2 regions of the Streptomyces sp. NPDC056883 genome follow, and region 1 is predicted to be linked to the other one. Evidence: riboswitches for the same ligand, from Rfam matches in the RefSeq annotation. Region 1 holds a riboswitch; the other holds the start of a gene.

Region 1 (15,636 bases):
GGCCGGGGCTCGGTGCGTCGGGAGAAGTCGGGCCGAGCGGCCCGGCCGGACGGGACCTTTGGCCACGGGAAAGGGGCCCGGGGGTGGGCTAGCTTGCCGGAGTGGGCAAATGTGGCGCGTGCGCCGGCGAGTGCCCACCCCGAGAGAGAGGCGCCCGCATGACCGGCACCGAACACCGCGTCCTCCCGCTGCGCCTGGAGACCGCGCCCGCGGCCGTCCCGGTGCGGGGCGTCTTCGTGTACCGCACCAAGCGGCCCTACGAGATCTCCCTCGACTTCGAGGGTGCCGGCATGCACCTCGCCCGCTGGGTCTTCTCCCGGGAACTGCTGCTCGACGGCCAGGTCTGCGCCACCGGCGAGGGCGACATACAGGTGTGGCCCCGCTGGAAGGGCACCGAGCCGCGGGTCTTCTTCGCCTTCAGCAACGGCGAGCAGTCGTGCGTGGTGTCGGCCCGGGCCAAGGACGTACAGGCGCTGTGCCGCCGGATGACCGAGCTGGTGCCGCGCGGCCAGGAGCACCGGTACTACGACCTCGACGCCGAGCTGAGCGCCCTCCTGCCCAGCTGACCGGGGCGGATCCGGCGGCACCCCGCGGGACCCGGCAGACCGGGTGATCCCGGTGCAACCACGACCGTAGCGGGCGCGTCTTCACGGGTGACACCGTTCCCCGTCTCTCGGAATCGAGGGGACGCAATGAACCGTCCACGCCGCCGGCAGGCCACCGCACTGGGGTTGGGCGCACTGCTCACCGCCATGCTCGCCTTCGCCGCACCGGCTTCCGCCGCGGCCACCACGGCCGCATCCACCACCACGGCCACCCAGACTCCGCTCGTCGTCAATGCCCGCTGGGGCGGTCACTGCACGTACGACCGGGTGGTCATCGACCTTCAGGGGTACGTACCCGGGGTCACCGTCACCCCCGTCCCGAAGCTGGTCTACGACGGGTCCGGCAAGCCCGTCCCGCTGGCCGGGCGGTACTTCCTGGAGATCCGCCTGCACCCCGCCGCCGGACACGACGACGCGGGCAACAACGTCTACCGCGGGCCCAAGCTCCTCAAGATCTACCTGCCCAAGCTGAAGGGCATCGCCCTGACCGGCGACTACGAGGGGTACGTCACCTTCGGCGCCGCCTTCGACACCAAGCCCGCCTACACCTCCTTCAAGCTGCACGCTCCGGAGCGCTTCGTCCTGGACATCGCGCACCCGAACGTCTGCTGAACACCCACCGGCGGGAGGCCGGGCCGGGACCTACCGGCATCCCGCCGGACCGCTCGAGCAGGGCGGCCAGGTGCGTCCACACGAAGGCTCGCTCACCGAACTGCCCTTGGAGCATTGGGTGTTGGCAGTAGATTGACAGCCCCATCGAGCCTGTACGACCTGGAGGTCTGTATGGCTGATCAGCCCGTCAAGGCGCACTTCACCGAAGACGTCACCCTTCCCGACGGCCGAAGGATTCGCGTCAGCGCCTACCCCGACGGAAGCATCCGGTTCCGCGTGGATGGCCTTCCGTACGTCCTGACCGAGGCGTACCTGACCGGGGACCCGGAGAAGAACCAGGCGATCATGAAAATCTCGCCGGGGAAGCAGGGCAGCAATGCCTCGCACAACTATGTGGAGTGGCTGGAGTCCAAGAAGCAGAGCTAGACCGTCTCGGCGGAGGACGATCGATACGGCGTGCGACCGAACCCCGCGACGACGCGATGTCAGTCCTCCGCGGCCAGGCGCCGCACCTCGGCCAGCGCCTCGTTCACCGCCGCCGGGATGTCCGTCACCGGGAAGCGCGCGTGCCGCACCGTGCCGTCGCGGTCGACGACCAGCACGGTCCGCTTCAGCCGCAGCAGCTGTCCGGCACGAAAGGTCGGCAGGCGCAGGGCGGCGGCGAGGCGGAGGTCGACGTCGGAGAGGAGGGTGAAGGGGATGCCCTCCTGGCTCGCGAACACGCATTGTTCGTCGGGGCGTTGGGTGCTGACGCCGCGCACCTCCGCGCCCGCGGCGCGGAAGTCCTCGTAGGCGTCCCGGAAGAGCCGGTTCTCCAGCGTGCAGCCGACGGTGCCGGGGATCTGCGACCAGCCCTCCGGCAGGGGGCTGGGGCTCCCGGTCGCCGGATAGCAGAACAGGACGGTGGCCACGGCGTCGGCCACCGGGTCGACCGGCACGCCGTCCCGGTGACCGGACAGCCGCAGGCGCGGCAACTGCCGGCCGGTCAGGTCCGCGACGCGCCGCGCCTCCGCGCTCGCCTCGCCGGCGGTGCCGCTGAGAGAGCCGTCACCTAGGAGCCAGCGGTCGGCCCAGTCCTGCATCGACAGCAGGACCGGCAGCAGCCCCCGGCCGCTCTCGGTCAGCCGGTACTCGTGCCGCGTCGGCCGCTCCTGGTACGGGACCTTCTCCAGCACCCCCGTCTCCACCAGGTGCGCCAGGCGCTCGGCGAGCACCTTCCGGGAGATGCCCAGCTCCTCCTGGAGCGCGTCGAACCTGTGGTGCCCCCTGGCGGTCTCCCGGATCAGGAGCAGGCTCCACCAGTCGCCGACCACCGCCGCGGCCTGCGCGATCGCACAGGCGGCGTCCCGCTCGGGGATCGACCTCATCACCACGTCTCCACTTCTGCGCGCACGGCGGCCGTTCGTCGGAACCATCTTGCGCCATGAGGTCAGTTCCGGATAGAAACTCACCTGGAACAGGTTAGTTCCCAAAAGAGACTGACAAGACCCGGGGGTGGGCTCCGCATGAGCGGAACGCAAGCGATCCAAGAGCACGACCGACGCGAAGACGAACGGGAGACCTCGTCGCCGGGCGTCTTCTGGCGCTTCTGGGCCGCCGCCACGGTCAGCGGCGCGGGCACCGCCGTCACTTCCCTCGCCCTGCCGCTCGTCGCCCTCACCGTTCTGGACGCCACCGCCTTCCAGGTCGCCCTGCTCGCCGCCGCCGGGCAGGTCTCCTGGCTGCTGCTCAGCCTCCCGGCGGGCGTCCTCGCGCAGCGCGTGCCGCTGCGCCGGCTCCAGGTCACGCTCGACCTCGTACGGTTCGCGGCGCTCGGATCGCTGCCGCTCGCCTGGTGGATCGGCACGCTCACCTATCCGCACCTGGTGTTCGCGGCGCTCGTCACCGGCTCGGCGACCGTGCTGTTCGACATCGGCAACTCGACCTTCCTGCCCGCCGTCGTCCCGGCCCGGCAGCTGGCCGCCCGCAACAGCGTCATGTCGGGCACGCACGCCGTCACCGACACCGGCGGACCCTCCCTCGGCGGCGTCCTGATCGGTGTGACGGGCCCGGTCGGCGCGATCGTCGTGGACGCCGCCAGCTACCTGGCCTCCGCCGTGCTCCTGCGCACCCTCCCCGAGAGCCGCCCCGCGCCCCGCACCGGCGAGAGCGCGCTGCGGCTGATCCGCGCGGGATGGCGCTACGTCACCAAGCACCCGGTCATGCGCCCCTGCATGATCTGGGCGACCGCCGCCAACTTCCTCAACGCGGCCCTCGTCGCCCTCACCCCCCTCTACCTGGTCCGCGGAGCCGGCCTCGACTCCATGCAGCTCGGTCTCGTCCTTGCCATGGACGGGGTCGGCGCGCTCGCCGGCGCCGCCGTCGCGGTCCGCGTGACCACGCGCCTCGGCACCGCGCGGGGCATCATCCTGGCCGATCTGGCCGGCGGCGCGCTGCTCCTGCTCGCCCCGCTGACCACGTCGGCGGGGGACGCGTTCTGGTTCGCCCTGGGCAACGCCGGCTTCGCCTTCGGCACCGTCATCGGCTCGATCACCACCCGCACCTACCGGCAGACGCAGTCACCCCCGGAACTGCTGTCCCGCGTGATGGCCACGGTCCGCTTCGTCTCCTGGGGCGCGCTGCCGCTCGGCGCGCTCACCGCCGGTCTCCTCGCCACCCACTTCGGCGCCCGTACCGCGCTCTGGACCGTCTGCGCCGCCGCCCTCCTGCCCCCGCTCTACCTCTTCTCCACCAAGGTGGGCCGCCACCGCGACCTCATCTGACGGGCCGGCCCGAGCTCAGCGGTGCTCGGGGTTCTCGAAGTCGAACCGGCAGCCGGCGTCCCACTCGGAGCGCTGGTTTCCGTGGGCGGGGATGCCACCGGCGTCCTTGAGCATCCTCGCCAGGTGGAGCTGGTTCCAGGTCATGAAGGTCGTGTTGCGGTTCGTGAAGTCGTTGTCCGGCCCGCCGGAGCCGGGGTCGAGGTACGAGGGGCCCGGGCCGGCCTCGCCGACCCAGCCCGCGTCCGCCTGCGGCGGAATGACGTATCCGAGGTGCTGGAGGCTGTACAGGACGTTCATCGCGCAGTGCTTGGCGCCGTCCTCGTTGCCGGTGATCAGGCAGCCGCCCACGCGACCGTAGTAGGCGTACTGGCCGTGCTCGTTGAGGATCGACGAGCAGGCGTACAGGCGCTCGATCACCTGCTTCATGACCGAGGAGTTGTCACCCAGCCATACGGGCCCGGCCAGCGTGAGGATGTCCGCGGCCATGACCTTCGAGTAGACGACCGGCCACTCGTCGGTCTCCCAGCCGTGCTCCGTCATGTCCGGCCAGACGCCGGTCGCGATGTCGAGGTCCACGGCCCTGAGCACCTCGACCCGGACGCCCTGGCGCTTCATGATGCCGGTGCTGACGTCGATCAGGCCCTGCGTGTGGCTCCGTTCCGGAGACCGCTTGAGGGTGCAGTTGATCACCACGGCGGTCAGGTCGGAGTAGTCGGAGGCGGGCGCGGCATCGGATTCGGTGGTCACCCCACCAGGCTCGGCGTCCCGGGGCGGACCCGCCAGCGGACCGCACCCGTCCGGGCGTGCGCCACACCGCACCCGTCCAAGCGTGCACCACCCGGGCGGAACGGCGCCGGGCCCCGGATCCGCCGGTCGCCCACGACGGCGGGCCTACGGAACTCCCCCTCGGCTCCCCACCCTTGGGGAGGAGACCGCGACCCCGGTGGCGGAGAGTCACGGCGAAGCGGAATCCGGACAGGCGGCGGCGCGATTGGGGCGGGTTGTTCCCGGTCCGTGCGGCCGACTAGGGTCAGCGGGCCTTGGTGTTCGGGAAACCGGTGGGAAACCGGTGCGGCCCTCGCCACTGTGATCGGGAAGTCCGGCTCCACTCCTGCGGGAAAGCCACTGGGCTGCGCGGGAGGTTCCGCGCTGCCCGGGAAGGCGGAGCATGGACGTCAACCCGTGAGCCAGGAGACCGGCCGGGGCGCGTTGTCCATCCACGAGGTGCTGGAGAGGTCTCCCTACCCATGCATATAGCCGAGGGGTTCCTGCCCCCTTTGCACGCGGTCGCCTGGGGCGCCGCGTCCGCCCCCTTCGTCGTCCACGGCGTCCGCTCGCTCACCCGAGAGGTGAAGGCCAACCCGGAGAGCACGCTGCTGCTCGGTGCGTCCGGGGCCTTCACCTTCGTCCTGTCCGCCCTGAAGATCCCTTCGGTGACGGGCAGTTGCTCGCACCCCACCGGCACCGGGCTCGGGGCGATCCTGTTCCGGCCGCCGATCATGGCGGTGCTCGGCACGATCACCCTGCTGTTCCAGGCCCTGCTGCTGGCGCACGGCGGACTCACCACGCTCGGCGCCAACGTCTTCTCGATGGCCATCGCCGGCCCGTGGGCGGGCTACGCCGTCTACCGGCTCCTGCGCACGTCCGGACTCCCGCTGATGGTGACCGTGTTCTTCGGCGCCTTCTTCGCCGATCTGGTCACCTACTGCGTCACCAGCGTGCAGCTCGCCCTGGCCTTCCCGGACCCGGCCTCCGGGTTCGTGGGCTCGCTCGCGAAGTTCGGGGGGATCTTCGCGGTCACGCAGATCCCGCTGGCCGTGAGCGAGGGGCTGCTGACCGTCCTCGTGATGCGGCTGCTGATGGCGTCGAGCAAGTCGGACCTGGTCCGGCTGGGTGTCGCCAAGCTGACGGCCCCCCGTACCGGAGAGAAGGCGGCGGCCTGATGAGCGGGATGTCCAAGAACGCGAAGATCAACACCCTGCTGCTGCTCCTGGTGGCGGCGCTGGCCGTCCTGCCGATCGCGCTGGGGCTGGGCGAGGGCAAGGAGGAGCCCTTCGCCGGCGCCGACGCGCAGGCGGAGGCGGCGATCACCGAGCTGAAGCCGGATTACGAGCCCTGGTTCTCCCCGCTGTACGAGCCCCCCTCCGGCGAGGTCGAGTCCGCGCTGTTCGCCCTGCAGGCGGCGCTGGGCGCGGGCGTCCTCGCGTACTACTTCGGGGTCCGCAAGGGCCGCCGCCAGGGCGCGGCCGCCGCTGCGGCCGCTCCCGCCGCCGCACCGGAGGCGTAGCCGGGTGCTGCCGATCGACGTGGCCGCGCACGGCAGTCGCTGGCGCGGCCGGCACCCGCTGGAGAAGGCCCTGCTCGGGATCGGGCTGACGGTCACCGCCGTGTGCCTGCCCCCCTGGCCGGGCGGGCCGCTGGTGGCCGCCGCCACCCTCGCCGTGCTGCTCGGCCCGGCCGGGGTGGCCGGCCGGCAGCTCTGGCGGGCCTTCCGGATCCCGCTCGGCTTCTGCTTCACCGGGGCGCTGCCCCTGCTGTTCGCGGTCGGCGGCCCGGCGGGGCCGGTGTCCCTGGCCCCCGACGGCCCCCGGCTCGCCGCCGAACTGCTGCTGCGGACCTCGGCGGCCTCGCTCGGGCTGCTGCTGTTCGCCTTCACCACCCCGGTCTCCGACGTACTGCCCCGGCTGGTCCGGGCCGGGGTGCCGGCCCCCGTGGTGGACGTGGCCCTGGTCATGTACCGGATCGGCTTCCTGCTGCTCGACTCCATGGCCCAGGTCCGCCGGGCCCAGGCCGCCCGGCTCGGGCACACGAGCCGGGCGGCGCTGTGGCGGTCCCTGGCCGGGCTGGCCGCCACCTCCTTCGTACGGGCCTTCGACCGCGCGGCCAAGCTCCAGGCGGGTCTGGCCGGACGCGGCTACGACGGCGCGCTGCGGGTCCTCGTACCGGAGGCGGCCCTGTCGTGGCGCTTCCTGACGGCCACCGCCGGCCTGCTGGCGGCCCTGATCACCCTGACCCTCACCCTGAAGGGGCTGTACTCGTGAACCCGTCACTCAACCCGGTGGTGGAACTGTCCGGTGCGGGCTACGCCTACGAGGACGGCCCGGCGGTCCTGACCGGCGTCGACTTCGCCATCGCGCCGGGCCGGGCGCTGGCCCTGCTGGGCCGCAACGGCAGCGGCAAGACCACGCTGATGCGGCTGCTGAGCGGCGGCCTGCGGCCCGGCGCGGGATCGCTGTGGCTGGACGGCACGGAGGTCTCGTACGACCGGGCCGGACTGACCCGGCTGCGCACGTCCGTCCAGCTGGTGGTGCAGGACCCCGACGACCAGCTGTTCGCGGCCTCGGTCGAACAGGACGTGTCCTTCGGCCCGATGAACCTGGGGCTGCCCGCTCCCGAGGTCCGCGCCCGCGTGGACTCGGCCCTCGCCGCCCTGGACATCACCCGGCTCCGGGACCGCCCCACCCATCTGCTCTCCTACGGCCAGCGCAAGCGCGCGGCGATCGCGGGCGCGGTGGCGATGGCTCCGCGGGTGCTGATCCTGGACGAGCCGACGGCCGGTCTGGACCCGGACGGCCAGGAGCGGCTCCTCGACGTCCTCGCGGGACTGCGCGCCTCCGGCACGACGGTGGTCATGGCCACCCACGACGTGGACCTGGCGGTCCGCTGGGCCGACGACGCGGCGGTCCTGACCCCGGCGGGCATCCGCTTCGGTCCGGCCGAAGCCCTCCTCTCAGAGCCGGCCCTCCTGACCGAGGCGGGCCTGCGCCAGGCCTGGTCCCCGGCGGTGGCCGCGCTGTTGCGGGCCCACGGACTGCTGGAGGCGGGTGCCCCCGGGCCCCGCAATCCGGAGGCACTGGCCGCCTGGAGGTAGGCAGGTTCGCGCTTCGTGATGATGATCGAGACATCGAGCGCACCCTTGTCCCTCCGGTGGGACGGCGAGAACTGGTCGACGCGGTCGGCGGGTTCCGCCGCTGCCCCCCGGACGGGGCCGAACACTCCAGCGGGCTCCGGTACCCGCACGCATTCGACCGGGCTCGCCGTGAGTCCGGACGGACGGCGCCTGCTCTCCGCCGGCTGGGTGTGGAGCCCGGTCGGACTCCTGAGCACGTACGAACTGCAGGAGGCGCTGACGGACCCCTCGGTCCTGGACCGGGAGGGAGCACCGGGGTACATGGCGCTGGACGCACCGCAGTGGCGGTGGCGACTGGGGAACCGTCGTCCCGTGCGGCGGGAGCCTCGCCCTGGAGAAGGGCATCGCGGTCCTCGATCTGCCGCAAACCTAGGATGGCCGCATGTCGCTCCCGCACGCCATCCTCACCGCCCTGCTCGAGAAGCCCTCGTCGGGGCTGGAGCTGACCCGGCGGTTCGACAAGTCGATCGGGTACTTCTGGTCCGCGACGCACCAGCAGATCTACCGCGAGCTCGGCCGGCTGGAGGAGTCCGGGCTGATCCGGGCGCTGCCCAGCGAGGGTCCCGTGCGCGGGCAGAAGAAGGAGTACGAGGTGCTGCCCGCCGGGAGCGGGGAGCTGGCGCGGTGGGTCGGGGAGCGTCAGGACCCCAAGGCGGTGCGGGATCCCCTGCTGCTGCGGATCCGGGCGGCCGCGGTGGTCGGGCCGCAGGGGCTGGCCGCCGAGCTGCGGCGGCACCTGGAGCTGCACCGGGCCCAGTTGGCCGTGTACGAGGGCATCGAGGAGAAGGATTTCCCGGCCGGCCGGGACTCCGACGAGGACCGGCTGCGGCGTGTCGTGCTGCACGCGGGAACCGGGCTGGAGACCTTCTGGCTGCGCTGGCTGGAGGAGGCCCTCGCCGAGGTGGAGGGCATGACCGGCGGGCCGCGCGAGGCCTGACGCGCGCCCCCGGCCCGACAGGGGGCCGGGGGGCGGCGCGGGTGCTTACTTGTTCAGGGAGGCCCAGAACTCGTCGAAGCTCAGCAGGCCGTCGTCGTTCGAGTCCTTGGCGGCGATCACGGCCTCCGCGACCGGGCCGGTGACGAACGGGTCGCCCATCTCCGCCATCGCCGAACGGAACTCGTCGGCCGTGACGAAGCCGTCACCGTTCACGTCGAACTTGCCGAACGTCGTCCGTGCGCTCTCGATGTCCGCCACTGGGTCCACCCCTTCTTGCTTGGTGCTTGTTGACCGGCTCAGGGTAGCGGCACGCCCGGCCCCCTCACGCCCCGGGTCCCGTTCGAGCGGCAGATAGAAATTCAATTACTCTTCCGTAGTGCGGAAGCGATAATTCCAGCCAACAATTCAAGCCTCCACTTGTCACGCTCCGGGACCACCGCATAACGTAGTGACATTGCCGCCACACCGGGAGCGCAGGGCTCCCAGGGACAAGCGGCAACAAGGGCGATCACACAGGTGACGATCACAGCTGACGCATCATTCGAAGTTCTGCCCTTCACCCGCACTTGCCACCACATCTGGGAAGACGGCGACCATGTGCTCATCGGAGTGAGTCCTGGCAACAGCTACTTCAGCTCCGAGCGCATATCCAGCCTCACCCGATGGGCCACGACCCGCTTCGCACAGGTCGACTTCGTCTACGCAGACCTCCACGTGGACGGGATGTTCGCCGCCTTCGGCTACACCCGGGAACACGCGGAGAAGCGTGCGACGAAGGAAATCAAGGCAGTCCGGCGAAGGATTCTCAAGGGCGTGGAGGAATCAGGACCTCCGAACGCCGAGATCCGAGTGAGGGCACTTTCGGAGTTCCAGACGAACCCCGTCTACCAACTTCTGCACCGACGCGTACTCCATTTCCTGGAGACCGACGACGAATTCCGCAAGGGCTGCGAGGAAATGGCCCTCCACTTTGTCGGCTCCAAGTTGCCGGAAGGTGAATCAATCACCGACGCACAGTTGCAGGTGTGTTTCGATTACATGGCGGCAGAGCTGCCGTTCTTCATCGACACCCCGAGCATTCTCGACGTGCCGTCCTCCGTGGCGGCCTACCACGTCAAGATGCCGATGACCGACGTCCTCTTTGCGCGCGGTGGGGGACTCCGCGCGACGAGGAACCAGGCATACGCCGTGGTGCGCCCCGAGGCGGCCGAAACGGCGCAGAGCAACCCGAACCACCCGATCACGCACACGCACACCGCACCAACCGAAGGGACCGTCGATGAGCGTCGAGCAGCTTGAGGCCCATTCCGATCAGGGCGGCGGACAGACCACCGGGCCCCTCGTCGACTTCCCCCTCTCGCGGCGCGGTGACGTGCTCCCCGAGGAGTGCACCTGGCTGCGCGAGAAGGCTCCGGTCGCACAGGTCCGCACCCTCACCGGGGACCCGGCCTGGCTGGTGAGCAGCTACGCGCTGGCCAAGCAGGTACTGGAGGACGAGCGCTTCAGCCTCAAGGACACGGCCAATGCCGGCGTCCCGCGCCAGTACGCGCTGACGATCCCGCCCGAGGTCGTCAACAACATGGGCAACATCAACAGCGCCGGACTGCGCAACGCGGTCATGAAGGCGCTCAACCCGCGCCAGAAGGGCCTGCAGGACTGGCTGCGCGCGAAGGCCGGCGAGCTCATCGACCAGCTCCTCGCCGAAGGGGGGCCCGCCGACCTGCGGGCCGGGTTCGCCGACCCCTTCTCCGCGGCCATGCACTGCCAGGTGCTGGGCGTGCCGTTCGAGGACGGGCGGCGGCTGATGTCGGGTCTGGACGTCGCGTTCATGACCGCGCGCGAGCCGTTCGCCGACTCCGCGCTCAACTGGTACAAGGACGTGGGCTACTTCGAGAAGCAGCTGAGGACGCAGCTGGCGCTGCCTGCCGAGGAGCGTACGGGGCTCCTCGGCAAGTTCGCCGAGCTGAAGGAGGCGGACCCTGAGTCGGCGCACCTGACCGACGACATGTTCGCCACCGTCGCCGTCTCGCTCTTCGGGGCCGGCGCCGTCTCCACCTCCGCGTTCCTGACCCTGGCGGTCCTGGCGCTGCTGCAGAAGCCCGAGCTCATCGGGTACCTGCGCAAGCACCCGGAGCGCATGGGCAAGGCCGTGGACGAGCTGCTCCGCTGGAACCTGTCCGTCGGCGACGGCCTGCCGCGCATCGCGATGGCGGACATCCAGGTCGGGGACGTGCTGGTCAAGGAGGGCGAGCTGGTCCTCGTCCTGCTGGAGGGGGCCAACTTCGACCCGGAGGCCTTCGAGAACCCCGACGAGCTGGACCTGGAGCGCGAGAGCTCCAACGCCAACCTCGCCTTCGGCGCCGGCCGGCACTTCTGCCCGGCTTCCGCGCTGGGCCGGGCACACGCCGAGATCGCGCTGGAGGTGCTGGTCGAGCGGCTGCCCGAGCTGCGTCTCGCGGTGCCGGCGGAGAACCTCGTGTGGCGGACCGGCTTCATCAAGCGGCTTCCCGAGCGGCTCCCCGTCGCCTGGTGACGTTGAGCGCATGAGCGTGCCCCGGGAGCTGTGCGAGCCCCCGGGGCACTCCCACGTCCTGCCGGATGCGGCGTCCTACCGGAAGATGCCGGTGTGGCCCAGCGAGTAGCGGCCGGGCTGCGGGTAGACGGCGAGGCCGTGCGGTCCGCCGCCCACCGGGATCTTGGCGAGCTGCTTGCCGGTGGTGGTGTCGATGGCGTAGACCTCGGAGTTGTAACGGCCCGAGAGCCACAGCACCTTGCCGTCGGCGGAGACCCCGCCCATGTCGGGGCTGCCGCCTTCGGGCAGCTCCCACTTCTTCGTCAGCTTGTTCTGCGTGAAGTCGAAGACGGATACGGACCCTTCGCCCCGGTTGGAGACGTACATCTCCTTGGAGTCGCGGCTGACGTACAGGCCGTGGCAGCCCTTTCCGGTGGGCAGCAGCTTGGGGGTCTCGAACTTGTCGCCGCCGAGCACCCACATGCCGTGCGCCATCATGTCCGCGACGTAGAAGGTCTTTCCGTCCGGCGAGACCTTGACGTCCTGCGGCATCGCGCCCTCGAACGGCAGTTTCTGCTGGCCGATGACCTCCATCTTCTCGGTGTCGACCTTGAGCAGTTCACCGGAGAACTCGCAGCTCACGATGAAGTAGCGGCCGTCCGCGGAGAAGTCGGCGTGATTGACGCCGAAACAGGTCACGGGGACGGTCTTCACGCGGTCCATGGTGTGCGGATCGCGGAAGACCAGCTCCTTGTCCATCGAGGCCATGACCACCGCGTACTTGCCGTTGGGCGTGAAGTACAGGTTGTACGGGTCGTGCACCTCGACGGGCTTGCCGGCCTCGCCGGTGGCCGGGTTGATCGGGGTGAGCGTGTGGCCCCGGTTGTTGTTGACCCAGAGGGTCTTCATGTCCCAGGAGGGGACCACGTGCTGGGGCTGGATGCCGACGGGGATGGTGTCGATGACCTTGTACGTCACCGGGTCGATGACAGACACCGTGTTGGAGGAGGTGTTCGGCACGTAGACGCGGGACGGGAAGTCCTTGACCACCGGGGAGAGTTTGTTCGGCCGGTCGGCCGCGTAGACGTCGTTCGGATCGAGGAGCGGTGGCATTCCGGCCAGGCCCGGCGGCGCCGCCGGCACGGCCTTGGCGGGCGCGGCGGGCCCCTTCGTGCCGAGGGCTTCGGCGGGTCCCTTGTCGGCCGCTCCGCAGCCGGCGAGGGCGGCGAGGACCAGACCGGCCAGCAACGCGGTGGCCTTCCGGGGAAGGCGGGTGGTCGTCATGGGGTCAGCAGCTCCGTGGTGGTCACCGCGCGCAGTTTGCGGCGTGCGAGTTCTTCGAGGAGGGGTGGCATCGCGTCGACCGTGTCCGCGTAGCCGAAGTGCAGGCTCACCACCGATCCGCCTTGGATCGGGCCGATGACGGTGCGGACGACGGCCGCGGCACCGGGCGAGGTGAAGTCGAGGGAGTCCACGTCGTACGAGAGGACGTGCGGGTAGCCCGCCCGCTGGGCAAGTTTTCGCACCAGGGGGGTGGCGTACTGGGTCTGGGACGGGCGGAACCAGGTGCCGATGGATCCGGTCAGCCGTTTGAGCCGGTCGGCGCAGCCGGTGATCTCGGCGTACGCCTGCTCCTCGGGCAGGGTGTTGATCGCGAGGTGGCGCTGGGTGTGGTTGCCGAGCTCGTGGCCGCCGTCCAGGATCCGGCGGGCCATCTCCGGGTGGGCGTCGAGCCAGGCGCCGATGGCCAGGACGGTGACCCGCGCGCCCGCCCGCTCCGCCTCGGCGAGCACCGCCTTGGCGACGGCGGGGTCGCCGTTGCCGTGGAAGGTGAGCGCGACGCCGGACCGGCCGCGGGGACCGTGCCCGATCTCCACGGGCTGACCGGCGAACCGGCGCGGGGCGGGGGCCGCCTTGGCCGGAGCCGCCTTGGCCGGGGAGGCCGGTTTGTCCGGGGCGGCCTTCGCCGGGGCCGCGGGGCCCGCGGGGGTACAGGCGGCGGTGAGGGCGCCGGCGGCGACCGCCGCGCCGGCACGGAGGGCGGATCGGCGGTCCGGGTAGCAGAGCACCCGCCCATTTAAGGGGTGGATGCCCGCGTAGGTCTTGATTGACCCCATTCGGGACCATCGGCCGAACCGGTACCACACGGCGACTGTCCGCTATGTGATCAACGATTCACTCACAGCAGTCGATATTTATTCAATGATTACGAGGCTCGTGGCCCATCTCACCTAAGATTTAGGTAGAAAGTCTTAGGATATGCACACTTATGTCCAACTTGGGACTTTTGGCATTTGGTCCCTCGTCTGCCATAGTCGGAATCACGGCTTCCCGTTGACCCGAGCGAAGTCCTTGCCGAGGATCACACCCCCTTCGATCCTCGGCACACCCACGAAACCCCCGCAGCGCCCCACAACGGCGACAGGGGGTTTCTGGCGTTCCGGGGGCAGTGCGGGCGCCGCTCAGCGGTCGGCCACCCGCATCTCGAACCAGGTGATCTTTCCGCGCGGCAGCAGATCCGCGCCCCAGCGGTCCGAGAGCTTGTCGACGAGGAAGAGCCCCCGCCCGGTGGTGTCCATCTCGTGCACCGGCATCAGGCAGGGCAGCCCGCGCGAGGGATCGCGCACCTCCACGCGGATCCAGCCGCGCCGCCTGAGCATCCGTAAACCGAACGACCGGGCCCCCGTATGCCGGACGGCGTTGCCCACGAGCTCCGAGACCAGCAGGACCGCGTGCTCGGCGATCTGCGGCGAGAGCCCCCACAGGCGTACGACCACGCACTGCGTGAGCCTGCGGGCGGTGCCGGCCGACTCGGGCATCGAGGGCAGCGTCACTTCGGCCTCGGCCGGATTCCCGTACAACTCCAGTGCTTTGAGGCCCAGTTCGTCCTCCAGGGCCGCCGTGAGCCGTACGGCGGAAGCGCTACTGCGCTGCCGCGGCTGTTCCACACCCTCCAGACCCGCCATGCACCCATCATGGAGGGCCGGTACGGCCGTTCGGGCCGTTCCGCAGGAAAAGACCCCCCGGGATCGTGGATTCCGAGGGGTCGTTCTGGCATATGCAACCGGCAACCCGGAGGCCGCCGCACACCCCTGACCTGCGGTGACACACCGCGCAGCGATGGTCACCCAGAGTGGATCAACGATTCGTCTTAAGGCTGCCTTAAGGCCTGGCTAATCCACCCACAGGGATGATCCACGCGATCCACCGGATCGACCGGATCGACCGGATCCACCAGGCCTACAAGAACTTGGCCTTGCCCGGGCCCTCCTCGACGAAGCTGCGCATCCCGCGCTCGCGGTCCTCGGTGGCGAACAGGCCCGCGAACCAGCCCCGTTCGATCGTCAGCCCGGTGTCGATGTCGGCCTCCAGCCCCGCGTCCACGCACTCCTTGGCCGCGCGCAGCGCGAGGGCCGGGCCCTGCGCCAGCTTGGCGGCCCACGCGTACGCCTGCTCGTAGACCTCGGCGGCCGGGACGACGCGGTCCACGAGGCCGAGGGCCAGCGCCTCGTCGGCCTTGACCATGCGGCCGGTGAAGATGAGGTCCTTGGCCTTGGAGGGGCCGATCAGCCGGGACAGCCGCTGGGTGCCGCCCGCGCCGGGGATCAGGCCGAGCAGGATCTCGGGCTGGCCGAGCTTCGCGTTGTCGGCGGCGATCCGGTAGTCCGCGCACAGGGCCAGCTCGCAGCCGCCGCCCAGGGCGTAGCCGGTGACGGCCGCGACCACGGGCTTGGGGATCCGGGCCACGGCGGTGAAGGCGTCCTGCAGTCCGCGGGACCGGGCGACCATGGCCGCGTGGTCCATCGTCTGCATCTCCTTGATGTCCGCGCCGGCCGCGAACACCTTCTCGCCGCCGTAGATGACGACCGTACGGACGTCGGCCCGGTCGGTCGCCTCGACGGCGAGCTCGCGCAGCCGGTCCTGGGTGGCGATGTCCAGGGCGTTCATGGGCGGCCGGTCCAGCCGGATGACGCCGACGCCTTCGGAGACTTCGAGAGAGATGGTCATACGGGAAGGTTAGCGCCGGTTAACGCCAGGTGGCCCGGTGCTGTGGGTCACAGCACCGGGCCACCTGACTGCGTACCGGACGGGGTTACTTGATCCAGTCCGCCCAGTCCATGTTCCAGCCGTTGAGGCCGTTGTCGGGGGCGACGATCTTGTCCTTGGAGTTCTTCACGATGACCACGTCGCCGATCAGCGACTCGTTGAAGAACCAGGCGGCCGGCTGGCTGCCGTCACCGGCGCCGCGGACGTCCTTCAGGCCCACGCAGCCGTGGCTGACGTTCTCGGAGCCGAAC
Region 2 (15,636 bases), on a different contig from region 1:
GACCAGGCGCATCCACTTGCCGAGCCGGTTCAGGAGGAGCCCGATGAGGCTGCCGAGCACCATGATCAGGAAGACGTTGCCCGCGGTGAAGAGGAAGCTGCGGACGACCACGGTCCAGAACTGCGAGTCGCCCAGCAGCTCGGTGTAGTTGTCCACGCCGTTGAACGGCGCCTTCCGCTGGATGAACTCGATCTTGTCGACCTTCTGGAACGACAGGATGATGTTCTTGATCAGCGGGTAGAGCAGCAGGGTCGCCATGCTGAGCACGGCGGGCCCGATCAGGAGGTACGGCAACCACCCTGAGGGGAGCGACTTTCTGCCCCCGCGAGGAGACTGGGACGCTGCCTTGGCTCCGGTGGGCGGCGGCGTCTGGGCCGGCCCCGCGGACTCGTGTGGTGCGTCCTGTGGAGCGGAAGTGGCCGCTCCCTGGGAGTGCACGGTCATGTCTGGGCTTCCTCGCGGTTGACTGTGGCGACTGGCACCCGCTTCCCCGCTCGGAGCAGGCGGCGCTTACGTCTGTCAATGCGCGACCCCGGTGCGTTCAGTACGGGTACTTCGGGGTGTTACTTGTTGATGCGGCTCGCGATTTCCTTGTCCGCGTCCGCACCCGCCTTGGCGGCGTCGTCACCCTTCAGGACCTTCGTCATGAACTCCTTGATGGGGTTCGGCTCGGTCTCGACGTTCGCCCAGCCCGGGGTCACCGGGGTGATGTTGCCGTTGACGCCGCCCTTGGCCATCGCCTCGGCGAAGGAGCCCGGGGCCGGGGCGAAGTTCGCACCGACCTGGTTCGGGAGCAGCGCGCCCTTGACCTCGGCGGCGTACTTGGTCATCTGGTCCTTGCCTGCGGCGAGGGCCAGCCACTCCTTGGCGAGGTCCTTGTTCTTGGAGCGCTCGGCGATCGCCAGGTTCGAGCCACCGAGGAAGACGGTGCCCGGCTTGTCGGCGGTCTTGCCCGGGATCGGGAAGTAACCGAAGTCGGCTTCCTTGCCCGCGTCCTTCAGCGCCTTCTCGGCACCGCCGGCCTCCCAGCCGAGGCCGATCCAGGAGGCGACGCCACCCTTGGGAACGACGTCGGTGGACTGCTGCGGGTTCGCCTCGTCCTTGTCCTTCGGGGCGGTGGAGAAGGACTGGAGCTTCTTGTAGAACTCCATCGCGGAAGCGGCCTGGGGGGTACCGAGACCGCCCTTCCACTTGTCGCCGTCCTTGACGGCGAGGTTGCCGCCCTCGTCCCAGATGAGACCGGCGAGGACGTACCAGCTCTGGCCGGGCAGGTAGATCGGCTGCGAGGCCGGGTCGGCCGCCTTCAGCTTCTCCAGGCCGGCGACCCACTCGTCGCGGGTCTTGGGGGCCGTGACGCCCGCCTTCTCGAAGGCCTTCTTGTCGTAGATCACGACGCGGTTGGCCGCGTACCACGGAGCGGAGTAGAGCTTGCCGTCGATCTCGGCCGAGGCCAGACCGCTCTTCGCCCAGGCGTCCGCGCCGAGCTTCGCCTTGTCCTTGGTCAGGTCGGCGAGACCACCGGTGACCGCGTAACCGGCGGTCTGGGTGTTGCCGAGCTCCAGGACGTCCGGCGGGGTGTTCTCGGAGAGGGCCGTGGTGACCTTCTCCTGGATGCCCTTCCAGGGCTGGACCTCTACCTTGACCGTGACACCGGGGTGCTTGGCGGAGAACTCCGCGTTGACCGCGTCGATCCAGGTCTTCGGTGCGGAGCCGTCCATCACCCAGACGGTGATCTCCTTGGCGCCACCCGCGTCGGCCTTCGGCTTGTCGTCGCCGCCGTTGCCGCACGCCGCGACTCCGACCATCATGCCCGCGACACTGACCGCCGCGATGAGCTTGCGCTTCACGCCACCCTCCTCAGGGATGCTGCCTGCAACTTCCCTTGCCCGCCGCGGTGACTCAAAAAGCACCAAGTACTGCCCGTGGGGCCGGGATCTGATCCATATTGGTGTAGACCAGTAGCTGGAGCTTGGCCTAGACCTTTAGGGGTGTCAAGGGTCTAATGAGCGGGTGCTCGGTCCGTTATCGGACCGACACCTGGGGGAGGGAGGAGGCCCGCCCTCCCTCCCGTGTCACGATGTGACCGCACATATCGGAGGAGCCGGTGACGGCAACGAAACTGGAGTCGGGAAGGCGGGCGGCGATGGCCACCGAAGGGGCGATCACGGAGCCGGACAGCGGGGCGGCCACCCGCACGGCACGCGTGCCCAAGTACTACCGACTCAAGCGCCACTTGCTCGATATGACCGAAACCCTTCCACCGGGCACCCCCGTGCCGCCCGAGCGCACGCTCGCGGCCGAGTTCGACACCTCCCGCACCACGGTCCGACAGGCCCTCCAGGAGCTCGTCGTCGAGGGGCGGCTGGAGCGGATCCAGGGGAAGGGCACCTTCGTCGCCAAGCCGAAGGTCTCCCAGCCGCTCCAACTCTCCTCGTACACCGAGGACATGAGGGCCCAGGGCCTGGAACCCACCTCCCAGCTCCTGGACATCGGCTACGTGACGGCCGACGACACCCTCGCCGGCCTCCTCAAGATCGCCACCGGCGGCCGGGTCCTGCGCATCGAACGGCTCCGCCTGGCCAGCGGCGAACCGATGGCCATCGAGACCACGCACCTGTCGGCCAAGCGCTTCCCCGCGCTGCGCCGGTCGCTGGTCAAGTACACCTCCCTCTACACCGCCCTCGCCGAGGTGTACGACGTGCGCCTCGCCGAAGCGGAGGAGACCATCGAGACCTCGCTGGCCACCCCGCGGGAGGCCGGACTGCTCGGCACCGACGTCGGACTGCCGATGCTGATGCTTTCCCGCCATTCGCTGGACGCCGACGGGGAGCCCGTCGAGTGGGTGCGTTCCGTATACCGCGGCGATCGTTACAAGTTCGTCGCCCGACTCCAGCGCCCCGCCGTCTGATTCGTAGTTGACTCTCGTTCCGCTATACGGACGGGGGCTTACGTCCAGCGGGCGGTCCCCCGTAGATTCCCTGCGCCCATGCAGATGATCAACGAGGGGACGAGGATCATGACGGAACCAGGCCCGGAAGCAACACGGGCGGTACGGGACGCGGCGAGTCCGGGCACCACGCCGGGCTCGCCTTCTCCATCAGGGGCCATGTCCCCCAAGGCCGTGGCCCTGTGGGTGCTGGTCGGCCTCGTGGGAGCCATCGGCTGGGGCGTGCTGGCGCTCTCGCGCGGCGAGGAGATCTCGGCCGCCTGGCTGCTCGCCGCCGCGCTCGGCTCGTACGCGATCGGCTACCGCTTCTACGCGCGCTTCATCGCGCACCGCGTACTGAAGGTGGACAAGACCCGCGCCACCCCCGCCGAACGCCTTGACAACGGTGTCGACTTCCACCCGACCGACCGACGGGTGCTTTTCGGCCACCACTTCGCCGCCATCGCCGGCGCCGGACCGCTCGTGGGTCCCGTACTCGCCTCGCAGATGGGCTACCTGCCCGGCACGATCTGGATCGTCGTGGGCGTGATCTTCGCGGGCGCCGTCCAGGACATGGTCACGCTCTTCTTCTCCACCCGGCGCAACGGCCGTTCGCTCGGCCAGATGGCCCGGGACGAGATCGGCCCGGTCGGCGGCGCCGCCGCGCTGATCGGCGTCTTCGCCATCATGATCATCCTGCTGGCCGTGCTGGCCCTGGTCATCGTCAACGCGCTGGCGCACTCCCCCTGGGGCGTCTTCTCCATCGGCATGACCATCCCGATCGCCCTCTTCATGGGCTTCTACCTGCGCGTCCTGCGCCCGGGCCGGGTCACCGAGGTCTCCGTCGTCGGTGTGGCGCTGCTGCTGCTCGCCATCGTCGCGGGCGGCTGGGTCGCCGAGTCCTCGCTGGCGGACACCTTCACCCTGGAGAAGGAGACGCTGGTCCTCTGGATGATCGCCTACGGGTTCGTGGCGTCCGTCCTGCCGGTGTGGATGCTGCTCGCCCCGCGCGACTACCTCTCCACCTTCATGAAGGTGGGCACCATCGGGCTGCTCGCCGCGGGCGTGGTCATCGCCATGCCGACGCTGAAGATGCCCGCGGTCACCGACTTCGCCTCGCGCGGAGACGGCCCGGTCTTCGCCGGCTCGATGTTCCCGTTCGTCTTCATCACCATCGCCTGCGGAGCCCTGTCCGGCTTCCACTCGCTGGTCTCCTCGGGCACCACCCCGAAGATGATCCAGAAGGAGACCCAGGTCAGGGTCATCGGCTACGGCGCGATGCTGACCGAGTCCTTCGTCGCCATCATGGCGATCATCACGGCCTGCATCATCGACCCGGGCCTGTACTTCGCCATCAACTCCCCCGGCGGCGTCGTCGGCGCCACCGTCGAGACGGCCTCGCAGGCCGTGACCAACTTCGGCTTCGCCATCTCCCCCGAGGCCCTCACCCAGGCCGCGAAGGACGTGGAGGAGACCAGCCTGCTGTCCCGTACGGGCGGCGCGCCGACCTTCGCACTCGGAATGTCGGAGATCTTCTCGTCCGTGATCGGCGGCGCCTCGATGAAGGCGTTCTGGTACCACTTCGCGATCATGTTCGAGGCCCTGTTCATCCTGACGACCGTGGACGCCGGCACCCGCGTGGGCCGCTTCATGCTCCAGGACACCCTCGGCAACGTGCACAAGTCCTTCAAGGACGTCAGCTGGAAGCCGGGCGTCTGGTTCGCCAGCGCGATCGTCGTCGGCGGCTGGGGCTACTTCCTGTGGGTCGGCGTCAAGGACCCGCTGGGCGGCATCAACCAGCTCTTCCCGCTGTTCGGCATCGCGAACCAGCTGCTCGCGGCGGTCGCCCTGGCCGTCTGCACCACCCTGCTGATCAAGTCCGGCCGGCTCAAGTGGGCCTGGGTGACGGGCGTTCCGCTGGCCTGGGACCTGGCCGTCACGCTCACCGCCAGCTACCAGAAGATCTTCTCCGACAACCCGAAGATCGGCTTCTTCGCGCAGCGGGACGTCTACCAGGACGGGATCGAGGCGGGCAAGGTCCTCAAGCCCGCCAAGACCATGGACGAGATGCACACCGTGGTCACCAACGCCACGGTGGACGGCGTCCTGTCGGTGTTCTTCGCCCTGCTGATCATCATCGTGCTCGTGGACGCCGCCCGGACCTGCCTGGCGGCCATCCGCAAGCCCGAGTCGGTCAAGCTCGCCGAGATCCCGTGGACCGAGTCCAAGCTCGTCGCCCCGGCCGGTCTGATCCCGACGGCCGAGGAGCGGGCGGAACTCGCCGCCGCCGGCCTGGACTCGGGCGGGGGCCGCGTCCAGGACTCCGTGCGGGAACCCGCGTGACGCGCCTGCGCCACGTGCTGGGCCGGGCCCGGTTCTTCGTCAGGGAGTTCTCGGGCGAGGCCGCCTACGACCGCTACGTGGCGCACGCCCGTACGCACGATCCGGACGCGGTGGTCCAGTCGCGCCGGGCCTTCGAACGGGCCCGCACGGACGCCCGCGAGGGCGACCCGCGCGAAGGGTTCCGCTGCTGCTGAACCGTGGGGCCGCACAGGGGCCGCCGCGTTCCGTCCACCCGACGGAACGCGGCGGCCCCTTGCGTTTCCCTGGCGCACACTCGATGCCATGGACATCATCATCAGGACGGCGGCGGCCGCCGAATACGAAGAGCTCGGCGAGATCACCGCACGGGCGTACCTCGACGACGGACTGCTCGACTTCGCCGAGGAGGACCCCTACCTGAGCCGGCTGCGCGACGTCGCCGGCCGGGCACCCGACGGCGAGGTGCTCGTCGCGGCGTACGAGGGCACGCTGCTCGGTGGTGTGACCTTCGCCCCTCCCGGCAGCCCGCTCTGCGATATCGCGGGCCCCGGCGAGGCGGAGTTCCGGATGCTGGCCGTCTCCCCGGCAGCCCGCGGACGCGGCGCGGGCGAGGCCCTCGTACGGGCCTGCGTGAACCGCGCCCGGGAGCTGGAGGGCGTGAGCCACCTGGTGCTGTCGACCACGGAGAAGATGCTCGGGGCGCACCGGATCTACGACCGGCTGGGCTTCGTACGGACCCCCGAGCGGGACTGGTACCCGGTTCCGGGGCTGCCCCTGCTCACCTACCGCCTGGAGCTCTAGGCCACACCGCCCGCGAGGAGCGACACAACATGTGGGGGCTACCGCAAGCACCGGCCCCCACATGTATGCTCATGCTCGCTGTCGTCGCAGGGGAATCCGGTGAGAATCCGGAACTGTCCCGCAACGGTATGAAATGCACCGACCCGCTCGCTGCATCCGCAAGTCCGAGGACCTGCCGACAGTGCGCCCGGCTCGACCGAACCGGGTGCAGACACGTCCGGGCCTCGCGGTTGGGCCGGTGGACGCCACGTGGCGCACGCGCACTGCCCTGCCAGGCACGCGCTCCCCCACGTGCGCCCCCTCGCGCCCCGCACCAACGGTGACCCCGGAGCCGAGCGAGGGAGAGCTCCCCCCGTGACCATCGCGCCTTCCGCACCGCGCGCCGAGTCCGACCCGTCCACCTACGAGGGTCCGGGGGCCGCGCTCCTGCGCACGCTCACCGAGCTGACCGCCGACCTGCCCGACACCGACCCCGGCCGGGTCGCCGCCGCCGCGCTGCGCGGCCGCAGCGCCGCCGCCGACGAGGCGGAGCTCCGTACGCTCGCCACCGAGGCGGCCGCCGGGCTGATCTCCGAGGACCCGGCGTACTCCCGGCTCGCCGCCCGCCTGCTGACGCTGGCCGTCCGCGACGAGGCCGCCGGCCAGGGCTCCACCTCCTTCTCCGGCTCCGTCGAGGTCGGCCACCGCGAGGGGCTCATCGCCGACCGCACCGCAGACTTCGTACGCCTGCACGCGAACCGGCTCGACGCGCTGGTCGAGCACGCGCTCGCCGAGGGCGCCGACGACCGCTTCGGCTTCTTCGGCCTGCGCACCCTGCACAGCCGCTACCTGCTGCGGCACCCGATCACCCGCCAGGTCATCGAGACCCCCCAGTACTTCATGCTGCGCGTGGCCTGCGGCCTCGCGGAGAACGAGTCCGTCCAGGCCGTCGAGGAAGTCGCCTCCCTCTACCGGCTGATGAGCCGCCTGGACTACCTGCCGTCCTCCCCCACGCTCTTCAACTCCGGCACCCGCCACCCGCAGATGTCCTCCTGCTACCTGCTGGACTCCCCGCTGGACGAGCTGGACTCGATCTACGACCGCTACCACCAGGTCGCGCGCCTCTCCAAGCACGCCGGCGGCATCGGCCTCTCGTACTCCCGCATCCGCGCCCGCGGTTCGCTGATCCGCGGCACGAACGGCCACTCCAACGGCATCGTCCCGTTCCTGAAGACGCTGGACGCCTCCGTCGCCGCCGTGAACCAGGGCGGCCGCCGCAAGGGCGCAGCCGCGGTCTACCTGGAGACCTGGCACGCGGACATCGAGGAGTTCCTGGAGCTCCGCGACAACACCGGCGAGGACCAGCGCCGCACCCACAACCTGAACCTGGCCCACTGGGTGCCGGACGAGTTCATGCGCCGCGTGAACGCCGACGCCGACTGGTCGCTGTTCTCCCCGGCCGACGTCCCCGAGCTGGTCGACCTGTGGGGCGACGCGTTCGACGCCGCCTACCGCAAGGCCGAGGAGTCGGGCCTGGCCCGCAAGAGCATGCCCGCCCGCGACCTGTACGGCCGGATGATGCGCACCCTCGCGCAGACCGGCCAGGGCTGGATGACCTTCAAGGACGCCTCCAACCGCACGGCGAACCAGACCGCCGAGCCGGGCACCGTCGTCCACTCCTCGAACCTCTGCACCGAGATCATCGAGGTCACCAACGACGGCGAGACGGCCGTCTGCAACCTCGGCTCGGTCAACCTCGGCGCCTTCGTCCTCGCCGAGTCCGGGGACATCGACTGGGAGCGGCTGGACGAGACCGTCCGCACCGCGGTCACCTTCCTCGACCGCGTCGTGGACATCAACTTCTACCCGACCGAGCAGGCCGGCCGCTCCAACGCCCGCTGGCGTCCGGTGGGCCTGGGCGCGATGGGCCTCCAGGACGTCTTCTTCCAACTGAAGCTGCCCTTCGACTCCCCCGAGGCGAAGGCCCTGTCCACGAAGCTCTCCGAGCGCATCATGCTCGCGGCGTACGAGGCCTCCTGCGACCTGGCCGAGCGCAACGGCCCGCTCCCCGCGTGGGAGCAGACCCGCACGGCCCGCGGCGTCCTGCACCCCGATCACTACGACGTCGAGCTGAACTGGCCGGAGCGCTGGGACGCGCTGCGCGCCCGCGTCGCGAAGTCCGGGATGCGCAACTCGCTCCTCCTGGCCATCGCCCCGACGGCGACCATCGCCTCCATCGCGGGCGTGTACGAGTGCATCGAGCCGCAGGTCTCCAACCTCTTCAAGCGCGAGACCCTGAGCGGGGAGTTCCTCCAGGTCAACGGCTACCTGGTGCAGGAGCTCAAGCGGCTCGGCGTCTGGGACGCCCAGACCCGCGAGGCGCTGCGCGAGTCCTCCGGCTCGGTCCAGGGCTTCGGCTGGATCCCGGCGGAGGTGCGCGACCTGTACCGCACGGCGTGGGAGATCCCGCAGCGCGGCCTGATCGACATGGCGGCGGCGCGCACCCCCTTCCTCGACCAGTCCCAGTCGCTGAACCTGTTCCTGGAGACGCCCACCATCGGCAAGCTCAGCTCGATGTACGCGTACGCCTGGAAGCAGGGCCTGAAGACCACGTACTACCTGCGTTCCCGCCCCGCGACGAAGATCGCCCGCGCCGCCTCCGGCAGCACGGTCCCGGCGGCCGCCACCCCGCTCCCGCAGGCCGTCGACGCCGACGCGCTGGCCTGCTCCCTTGAAAACCCCGAGTCCTGCGAGGCCTGCCAGTAATGAGCACCACCGACACCACGAAGAACCTCCTGGACCCGGGCTTCGAACTGACCCTCCGTCCCATGCGCTACCCGGACTTCTACGAGCGCTACCGGGACGCGATCAAGAACACCTGGACCGTCGAGGAGGTCGACCTCCACTCGGACGTCGCCGACCTCGCGAAGCTGACGCCCTCCGAGCAGCACATGATCGGCCGGCTGGTCGCCTTCTTCGCGACGGGCGACTCGATCGTCTCGAACAACCTCGTGCTGACCCTGTACAAGCACATCAACTCCCCGGAGGCGCGCCTGTACCTGTCGCGCCAGCTCTTCGAGGAGGCCGTGCACGTCCAGTTCTACCTGACGCTGCTCGACACCTACCTGCCCGACCCGGACGACCGCGCGGCCGCCTTCGACGCGGTCGAGGAGATCCCGTCGATCCGCGAGAAGGCGCAGTTCTGCTTCCGCTGGATGGACTCGGTGGAGAAGATCGACCGCCTGGAGACGGCCGCCGACCGCCGCCGCTTCCTGCTGAACCTGATCTGCTTCGCCGCGTGCATCGAGGGCCTGTTCTTCTACGGCGCCTTCGCGTACGTGTACTGGTTCCGCTCCCGCGGCCTGCTCCACGGCCTGGCGACGGGCACCAACTGGGTGTTCCGGGACGAGACCTGCCACATGAACTTCGCGTTCGAGGTCGTGGACACGGTCCGCAAGGAGGAGCCGGAGCTCTTCGACGACGCCCTCCAGCAGCAGGTCGTCGACATGCTGAAGGAAGCCGTCGAGGCGGAGCTGCAGTTCGGCCGCGACCTGTGCGGTGACGGCCTGCCGGGCATGAACACCGAGTCGATGCGCGAGTACCTGGAGTGCGTCGCGGACCAGCGCCTGGTCCGCCTCGGCTTCGCGCCCATCTACGGCTCGCAGAACCCGTTCACCTTCATGGAGCTCCAGGGCGTCCAGGAACTGACGAACTTCTTCGAGCGCCGCCCGTCGGCCTACCAGGTCGCGGTCGAGGGCACGGTCGACCTGGACGAGGACTTCTAGGCCCCCGTCATCGCTTGCTAGCGTCCCCGCCCATGGGAAGATCCACCTGGCTCACCAGGTTCTCGGGCGGGGCCGCGCTGCTTCTGGCGCAGGTCGCGATCTACGCCTTCGTCGTCAGACCGGGCATGCTCGTGCCCCGCCCGGACGTCGTCATACCGGGGGCGGCGGCGCTCCTGTGCACCGCCGCCTGGCTCGCGGGCCGGCTCCGGCCGGCACGGACCACCGCGGCACGGACCACCGCGGCACGGACCACCGCGGCACGGACCGCGGCGGAGGCCGCCGCGGCACCCGTTCCGGCGCCGCCCGGGCGGCTGCGGTGGAGGCGGATCGGACTGCTCCGGCCGTACGTGCTCGCCTGGTTCCTCTTCTGCGCCCCGGTGGTCCTCGCCGATCTGGCCCTGCAGCCCGACGGGGCCGACGCCCGCCGCATCTCGGCCCTGCAGGACGCGGGTGCTGTCGTCGACGAGGTACGCATCACGCGCGTGCACGCCCTGCGGAAAGTGGGCGAGTGGACGGGCCGCCGCAGTGGCTCCACCCACCCGCGGCACACCGGTGATGTCACCGTCGAAGTGCCCGCGATCCACGACACCGAGCCGCTGCGCGTCGACGGAGCCCGGCTCGGCCCCTTCGCCTCGAAGAAGGGCGACCACGTGTGGGTGCTCCACGTCCCCGGCAGGCCGGGGCTCGGCGGGTACATCGACGAGGAGTCCGACACCGAACGGCTCGGCACCGGCGGATCCTCCCTGTGGGGTCCCCGCACCCCGGACGGCGCCGGCTTCCTCCTCTTGCTCCCGGTCCTCGCCCTGCTGCCCGTCCTGGGCCTCGGCCTGGCACGGGTGTTCATGCTGACCGGCCCCCTGCGGGTGCTCCGCGAGGACGCGCGCTCCGGCGGCCCCCTGCCCGCCGTCCGCGCCGAGGTCACCGCCGCCCTGCGGACGGACACCACCGTCCTCGGCCGACGCGCGGGGACCCTGAGCACGAGGTCCACGTCCCGGCTGGGCCTCACGCTCGCGGACGGCACCCGGATCGGGGCCCGCACCGGCCACGCCGATGTCGATCACTCCCTGCCCGCGCTCGCGGCCGCGTTCGCCGGGCGGCCCGGCTGGCTGTGCGGCGCCGCGCGCTGGCGGCTGCTCGGGGCCCTTCAGCCCGTCGTGTTCGTCACCGACGACGGGGAGGCGCTCTGGCTGTCGCTCGACCGCGACACCTTCGAGGAGGTGCTCGCGGACAGCACCGCGGAGCCGGACCCCCGACGCGGAGTACGGCCCGTTCCGCCGCTCACCCCGGTGGCGGCGGGCTCGCACGTGCCCTGGCTCGCCGCCCTGTGCACCGCCTTCGCCCTGCTGCTGGCGCCCCTGCTGACCCCGTCCACCCATGCGCTGTCCTGGGTGCTGTGCTCGCTGTCGGCGCTCTCCCTCGCGGCGGCCTTCGTGCTGCTGTTCACGGACCGCCGCCGGGTCCGTGCCAGGGCGACCGGATGGACCGTGACCACGGAGCGGGACCCGGCTCTCGGCTGACCACGCTCCCGGGCCTCACGGATCTGACGGTCGAGGCGGCGCTCGCGCGCGGCCCCGTAGAGCGCGGGGCCCAGGAGCGGGGCGGCGACGGCGAGGACGACGAGGTAGTCGAGGAAGGTGTTCATGACTCCACTCTCGCCAGGACGGCAGAAACCGGACAGTGGCAGGACTGTCATGAAAGAGCGAATTACTGCCACACTGGGGTCATGCTGAAGCCTTCCCCCCTCAAGAACGTGGCCGTGGCCGTCGTGAACGGCGTCACCCCCTTCGAGATGGGCATCTTCTGCGAGGTCTTCGGGATCGACCGGAGCGCGATGGGGCTGCCCACCTACGACTTCGCCGTCTGCGCGATGGAGGAGAACCCGATCACCGTCGGAGACGGCCACTACAGCCTCACCCTCCCCTACGGACCCGAGCGGCTGGAGGAGGCGGACCTGATCTGCCTGCCCGCCGACCGCCAGGCACCGACCCGCGAGTATCCGGAGCCGCTGCTGGAGTCGCTGCGGCGGGCCGTGGACCGGGGCGCACGGGTGCTGAGCGTGTGCAGCGGGGCCTTCATGCTGGGCGCCGCCGGGCTGCTGGACGACCGGCGCTGCACCACGCACTGGATGCACGCCCCGGCCCTGGCCCGCCGCTTCCCGCGGGCCAGGGTCGATCCGGACGTGCTCTACGTGGACGAGGGCCAGGTGATCACCTCGGCCGGCACCGCCTCCGGGATCGACGCCTGCCTGCACCTGGTCCGGCAGGAGCAGGGCGCCGAAGTGGCCAACACCATCGCGCGGCGGATGGTCGTACCGCCGCACCGGGACGGCGGGCAGGCGCAGTACATCCAGCGCCCGCTGCCCCGCACCTCCTGCGACACGGTGGGCGAGGTGATCGGCTGGATGGGCCGCCACCTGGAGGAGGAGATCACGGTCGAGCAGCTCGCGGAGCGGGCGCACATGTCCCCGCGGACCTTCGCCCGGCGCTTCCTCCAGGAGACCGGGACCACCCCGTACCAGTGGGTGCTGCGCCAGCGGGTGCTGCTGGCTCAGGAGCTGCTGGAGGCCACCGACGAGACGGTGGACGCGATCGCGGGCCGCTGCGGCTTCGGTACCGCGGCCGCCCTGCGCCACCACTTCCTGCGGACGCTGAACACCACCCCGAACGCCTTCCGCCGTGCTTTCCGGGGCCCGTCCGCGGCCTGACGTCCGGCCGGCTCCTCAGCTGATCGTGAACTTCCCCCGTCTTGATCGTTTTCGCCCTACGGTTTGGTGGTTCACATACGACAGGGGGGTTCCCATGACTCGCGCCATCCGGACCGTCGGCCGGCACCCGGCCACCACCGACCCGAGCGACCTCGGCTGGGACTAGGCCGAGCCGCGCCGTCCCGAGCGAAAGGCGCCCCGCTCCTGACCGGAGGGGGCGCCTTTCGCGTTGGTCGTACGGGGGCTACGCGTTCGGAACCGTCTCGTAGCGCGGGGTGCCCTCTTCCATCTGCCGCAGCGCGTCCTTGCGGTCCCGCTTCGAGAGCCGGTCGATGTACAGGTAGCCGTACAGGTGGTCGGTCTCGTGCTGGAGGCAGCGCGCGAAGTAGCCGGTGCCCCGCACCTTGATCGGGTTGCCCTGCGCGTCCTGGCCGGTCACCTCGGCGTAGTCCGGGCGGGCCAGCGAGGCGTAGGCGGTCGGGACCGACAGGCAGCCCTCGTTCGAGTCGTCGAGGACGCGGGCGCCGGCCGGGAGCTCGACGAGCTTCGGGTTGACCACCACGCCCGTGTGACGGTTGCCGTCGTCGTCCGGGCAGTCGTAGACGAAGACCTTGGCGTCGACGCCGATCTGGTTCGCGGCGAGGCCCACGCCCTCGGCGGCCTTCTGGCTGGCGAACATGTCGTCGATCAGCTGCGCCAGCTCGTCGCCGAACTCGGTGACGTCCTTGCACTCCCGGTGCAGGACCGGGTTGCCGACCACCGTGATCGGGCGGGCGGTGCCGCGCTCGCGGTGGGCGAGCTCGCGCGCCTCACAGTCCTCGGTGTCGACGACGTACCCGTCGTTCACGCTCTCGACAACGTCGTTCTCCTGCTGCGCCATGTCCGCCGTACGCCTTCCGTAAGTCCACCAGTCACCGATGTGCCGGTACAGACTACGGCCCCGGCTCAGCAGACCTCTTCGAGATCCCGCCACTCCCGGCTGTCCGGACTGTCCGCGACCCAGCCGTCGAGCAGCCCGCGCACCAGGCCCGCCGGCGCCGCGATCCCGCACTCCCGCTCGGGCACCCACAGGGATCCGGAGCCGGTCGTACGGTGGCCCAGCGGGCCGGGGTGACCCGGTTCGCTGTGGTCGTGCGGGTCCAGGTGCTCGCCGTCGCCCTCGCCGCTCGGCATGGCGCTCTCCGAGCAGGTCCGGCACAGCAGCCGCACCGAGGAGGACCAGTCCTCGGCGGCGAAGCCGGCATCGGAGGCCAGCTGCTCCAGGGCGTTGCGGTCGGCCTCGGTGGCCGCCTCGAGGAGCACCACCCAGGTCGGCACCGGGGAGGGCGCCCACAGCTCGATCTCGTCGAAGACGGGGTACGAGGGCCCGGCCGCGGTGATGCGCTCGCCGTGCGGGACCCCGTCGTGCAGGACGACCTCGCCCCAGCGCCGCCCCGAGGAGGGCAGCGGGATCGACAGGACCTCCATGCGGGCCGGGTCCAGCCGGCGGCCCCAGACCACCTCGGCCTCGCCCTCGGGCGACAGCCGCACAGCCGCGCTGCCGAGCTCCATGCCGACCGGTTCGCCGTGGGCCTGGCCGCTCCCGCTCGCGGCGTGCGGGTCTCCGGGCACCTTCAGCCCGTACGCCTGCCAGGCGCGGCGGGCCAGCGGCCAGTCCTGCAGGGCGGTCGCGGCGATGCCGACGTTCCACCAGTCCGGGGCGCCGGTCTCCCGGTCGAGCAGGGCCACGGCGCGCAGCCCGGCGGCCCGCGCCTGCTCCCAGTCGTGGCGGAACTTGTGGAGCAGCGCCAGGTTGAACCAGGACTCGGACAGCCAGGGTTCCAGGTCCGCCGCTCTGGTCAGCAGCGCGCCCGCGTCCTCGTACCGACCGTCGCCGATCAGCGTGAACGCGCGGTCGGTGGCCTGCCGCCACGAGGCGGAGGGCCGATGCCGTACCTTCCCGAAGATCCTCACGATTCCCGCCTGCCGGACACTCTTGCTCGGGACACTCCTGCTGCGAACTCTCCTGCTGGGAACACTCTCACTGGCATCCAACCATGCCCACTCGGACGGCCGCTCATTACCCATGGGTTACCCAGGCGGGACGGGTACGACTCTGGCACGTCCGCCCCGGGCGAGCACCCTGGCGAGACACTCCACGACTTCCGGCTGGTAGTCGTGCCCGGTCCCCAGGCGCAGCCGCTCCAGGGCCTCCAATGAGCCGCCCGGGTGACGGGCCCCGCCGGCGAGATCGTCGTACGCGTTGACTGCGCGCACGATCCGGGCGGCGACGGGCTGGTCGCGGTACGGGTCCGCCTGCAGCTCCACGACCACCGCGACCTCGTGCGGGACCCCCGTCTGGCGGGCCACCTCGCCGCCGAGCCCGGCGATCCGGCGGGCTTCGGCCTCGGGCAGCTCGGCGGTGGCCCCGTCCGGGACCGGGTCGACGAGGGAGAGCTGCCCGATGTCGTGCATGAGGGCGGCGTACTCCAGCACCGTGATCTCCCGCTCCGAGAGGCCCAGCTCCCGGCCCACGGCGACGCTGAGCGCGGCGACCCGGCGGGAGTGGCCGGGCCGGGTGTAGCCGGCGATCTCGGTGGCGCGGGCGAGGGAGGTGATGGTCTGGCGGTAGGTGGTGCGGATGGCGGTGATCCGGTGGAAGGACATCTGGGTCAGGAGCAGCGGCACGCTGAAGACGGGCACCGCCCACAGGCCGGCGACGGCGACCCCGAGGGCCATGACCACGCCCGTGGCGCAGATCGCGGAGCCGATGCCCAGCTGGGCGCGGAGCTCGTCGCGGAGCAGCGGGGCGAACGGCCAGCCGGTCCGTGCCCCGGCGAGGGCGGCGCCGAGGACCGCGTCGCACAGGGCCGTGAGCCCGAGGAGGAGGACCAGGAAGAGCACGAGGTACGGGCCCTGGCCGACCCAGTGCTCCAGCTGCCCGGAGTTGTAGAGCGGCTGGAAGCAGACGGCGGCGAAGGTGACGGTGAGGACGCGGCGGGCCAGGTGGTCGAGGGCGGGTCCGCGGCCCCGGGCGATGTGCGGGACGATCCCGAGGAGCGCGGCCGTGACCACCACGGCGACGATCTGCAGGACCCCGTGGTGGGTGGGGGCTCCGGCGTTCTGCCCGAGCAGGGCGT

The links. Region 1 has a riboswitch for cobalamin ahead of ACFRU2_RS40070 (energy-coupling factor ABC transporter permease). Riboswitches for the same ligand answer to the same signal wherever they lie in the genome.
Region 2: another riboswitch for cobalamin. It lies ahead of ACFRU2_RS10765 (ribonucleoside-diphosphate reductase subunit alpha); the one in region 1 lies ahead of ACFRU2_RS40070 (energy-coupling factor ABC transporter permease).

Annotation. Positions count from the first base shown of each region.
Region 1 is NZ_JBHUBS010000031.1:45,135-60,770, forward strand. Features, by position in the region: gene ACFRU2_RS40040 (SsgA family sporulation/cell division regulator) at 159-566, shown strand; gene ACFRU2_RS40045 (hypothetical protein) at 693-1,217, shown strand; gene ACFRU2_RS40050 (hypothetical protein) at 1,389-1,643, shown strand; gene ACFRU2_RS40055 (winged helix-turn-helix transcriptional regulator) at 1,703-2,584, opposite strand; gene ACFRU2_RS40060 (MFS transporter) at 2,723-3,979, shown strand; gene ACFRU2_RS40065 (flavodoxin family protein) at 3,995-4,726, opposite strand; cobalamin riboswitch at 5,004-5,198, shown strand; gene ACFRU2_RS40070 (energy-coupling factor ABC transporter permease) at 5,227-5,922, shown strand; gene ACFRU2_RS40075 (energy-coupling factor ABC transporter substrate-binding protein) at 5,931-6,266, shown strand; gene cbiQ (cobalt ECF transporter T component CbiQ) at 6,271-7,020, shown strand; gene ACFRU2_RS40085 (energy-coupling factor ABC transporter ATP-binding protein) at 7,017-7,850, shown strand; gene ACFRU2_RS40090 (PadR family transcriptional regulator) at 8,272-8,826, shown strand; gene ACFRU2_RS40095 (EF-hand domain-containing protein) at 8,872-9,084, opposite strand; gene ACFRU2_RS40100 (tRNA-dependent cyclodipeptide synthase) at 9,343-10,125, shown strand; gene ACFRU2_RS40105 (cytochrome P450) at 10,106-11,359, shown strand; gene ACFRU2_RS40110 (YncE family protein) at 11,435-12,622, opposite strand; gene ACFRU2_RS40115 (polysaccharide deacetylase family protein) at 12,619-13,455, opposite strand; gene ACFRU2_RS40120 (ATP-binding protein) at 13,801-14,304, opposite strand; gene ACFRU2_RS40125 (enoyl-CoA hydratase/isomerase family protein) at 14,579-15,346, opposite strand; gene ACFRU2_RS40130 (Ig-like domain-containing protein) at 15,432-15,636, opposite strand, start outside.
Region 2 is NZ_JBHUBS010000003.1:377,549-393,184, reverse strand. Features, by position in the region: gene ACFRU2_RS10795 (carbohydrate ABC transporter permease) at 1-444, opposite strand, end outside; gene ACFRU2_RS10790 (extracellular solute-binding protein) at 564-1,847, opposite strand; gene ACFRU2_RS10785 (GntR family transcriptional regulator) at 2,144-2,908, shown strand; gene ACFRU2_RS10780 (carbon starvation CstA family protein) at 3,107-5,269, shown strand; gene ACFRU2_RS10775 (YbdD/YjiX family protein) at 5,266-5,463, shown strand; gene ACFRU2_RS10770 (GNAT family N-acetyltransferase) at 5,552-6,049, shown strand; cobalamin riboswitch at 6,108-6,244, shown strand; gene ACFRU2_RS10765 (ribonucleoside-diphosphate reductase subunit alpha) at 6,404-8,794, shown strand; gene ACFRU2_RS10760 (ribonucleotide-diphosphate reductase subunit beta) at 8,794-9,813, shown strand; gene ACFRU2_RS10755 (hypothetical protein) at 9,846-11,330, shown strand; gene ACFRU2_RS10750 (helix-turn-helix domain-containing protein) at 11,537-12,517, shown strand; gene def (peptide deformylase) at 12,762-13,397, opposite strand; gene ACFRU2_RS10740 (tetratricopeptide repeat protein) at 13,463-14,470, opposite strand; gene ACFRU2_RS10735 (HD-GYP domain-containing protein) at 14,588-15,636, opposite strand, start outside.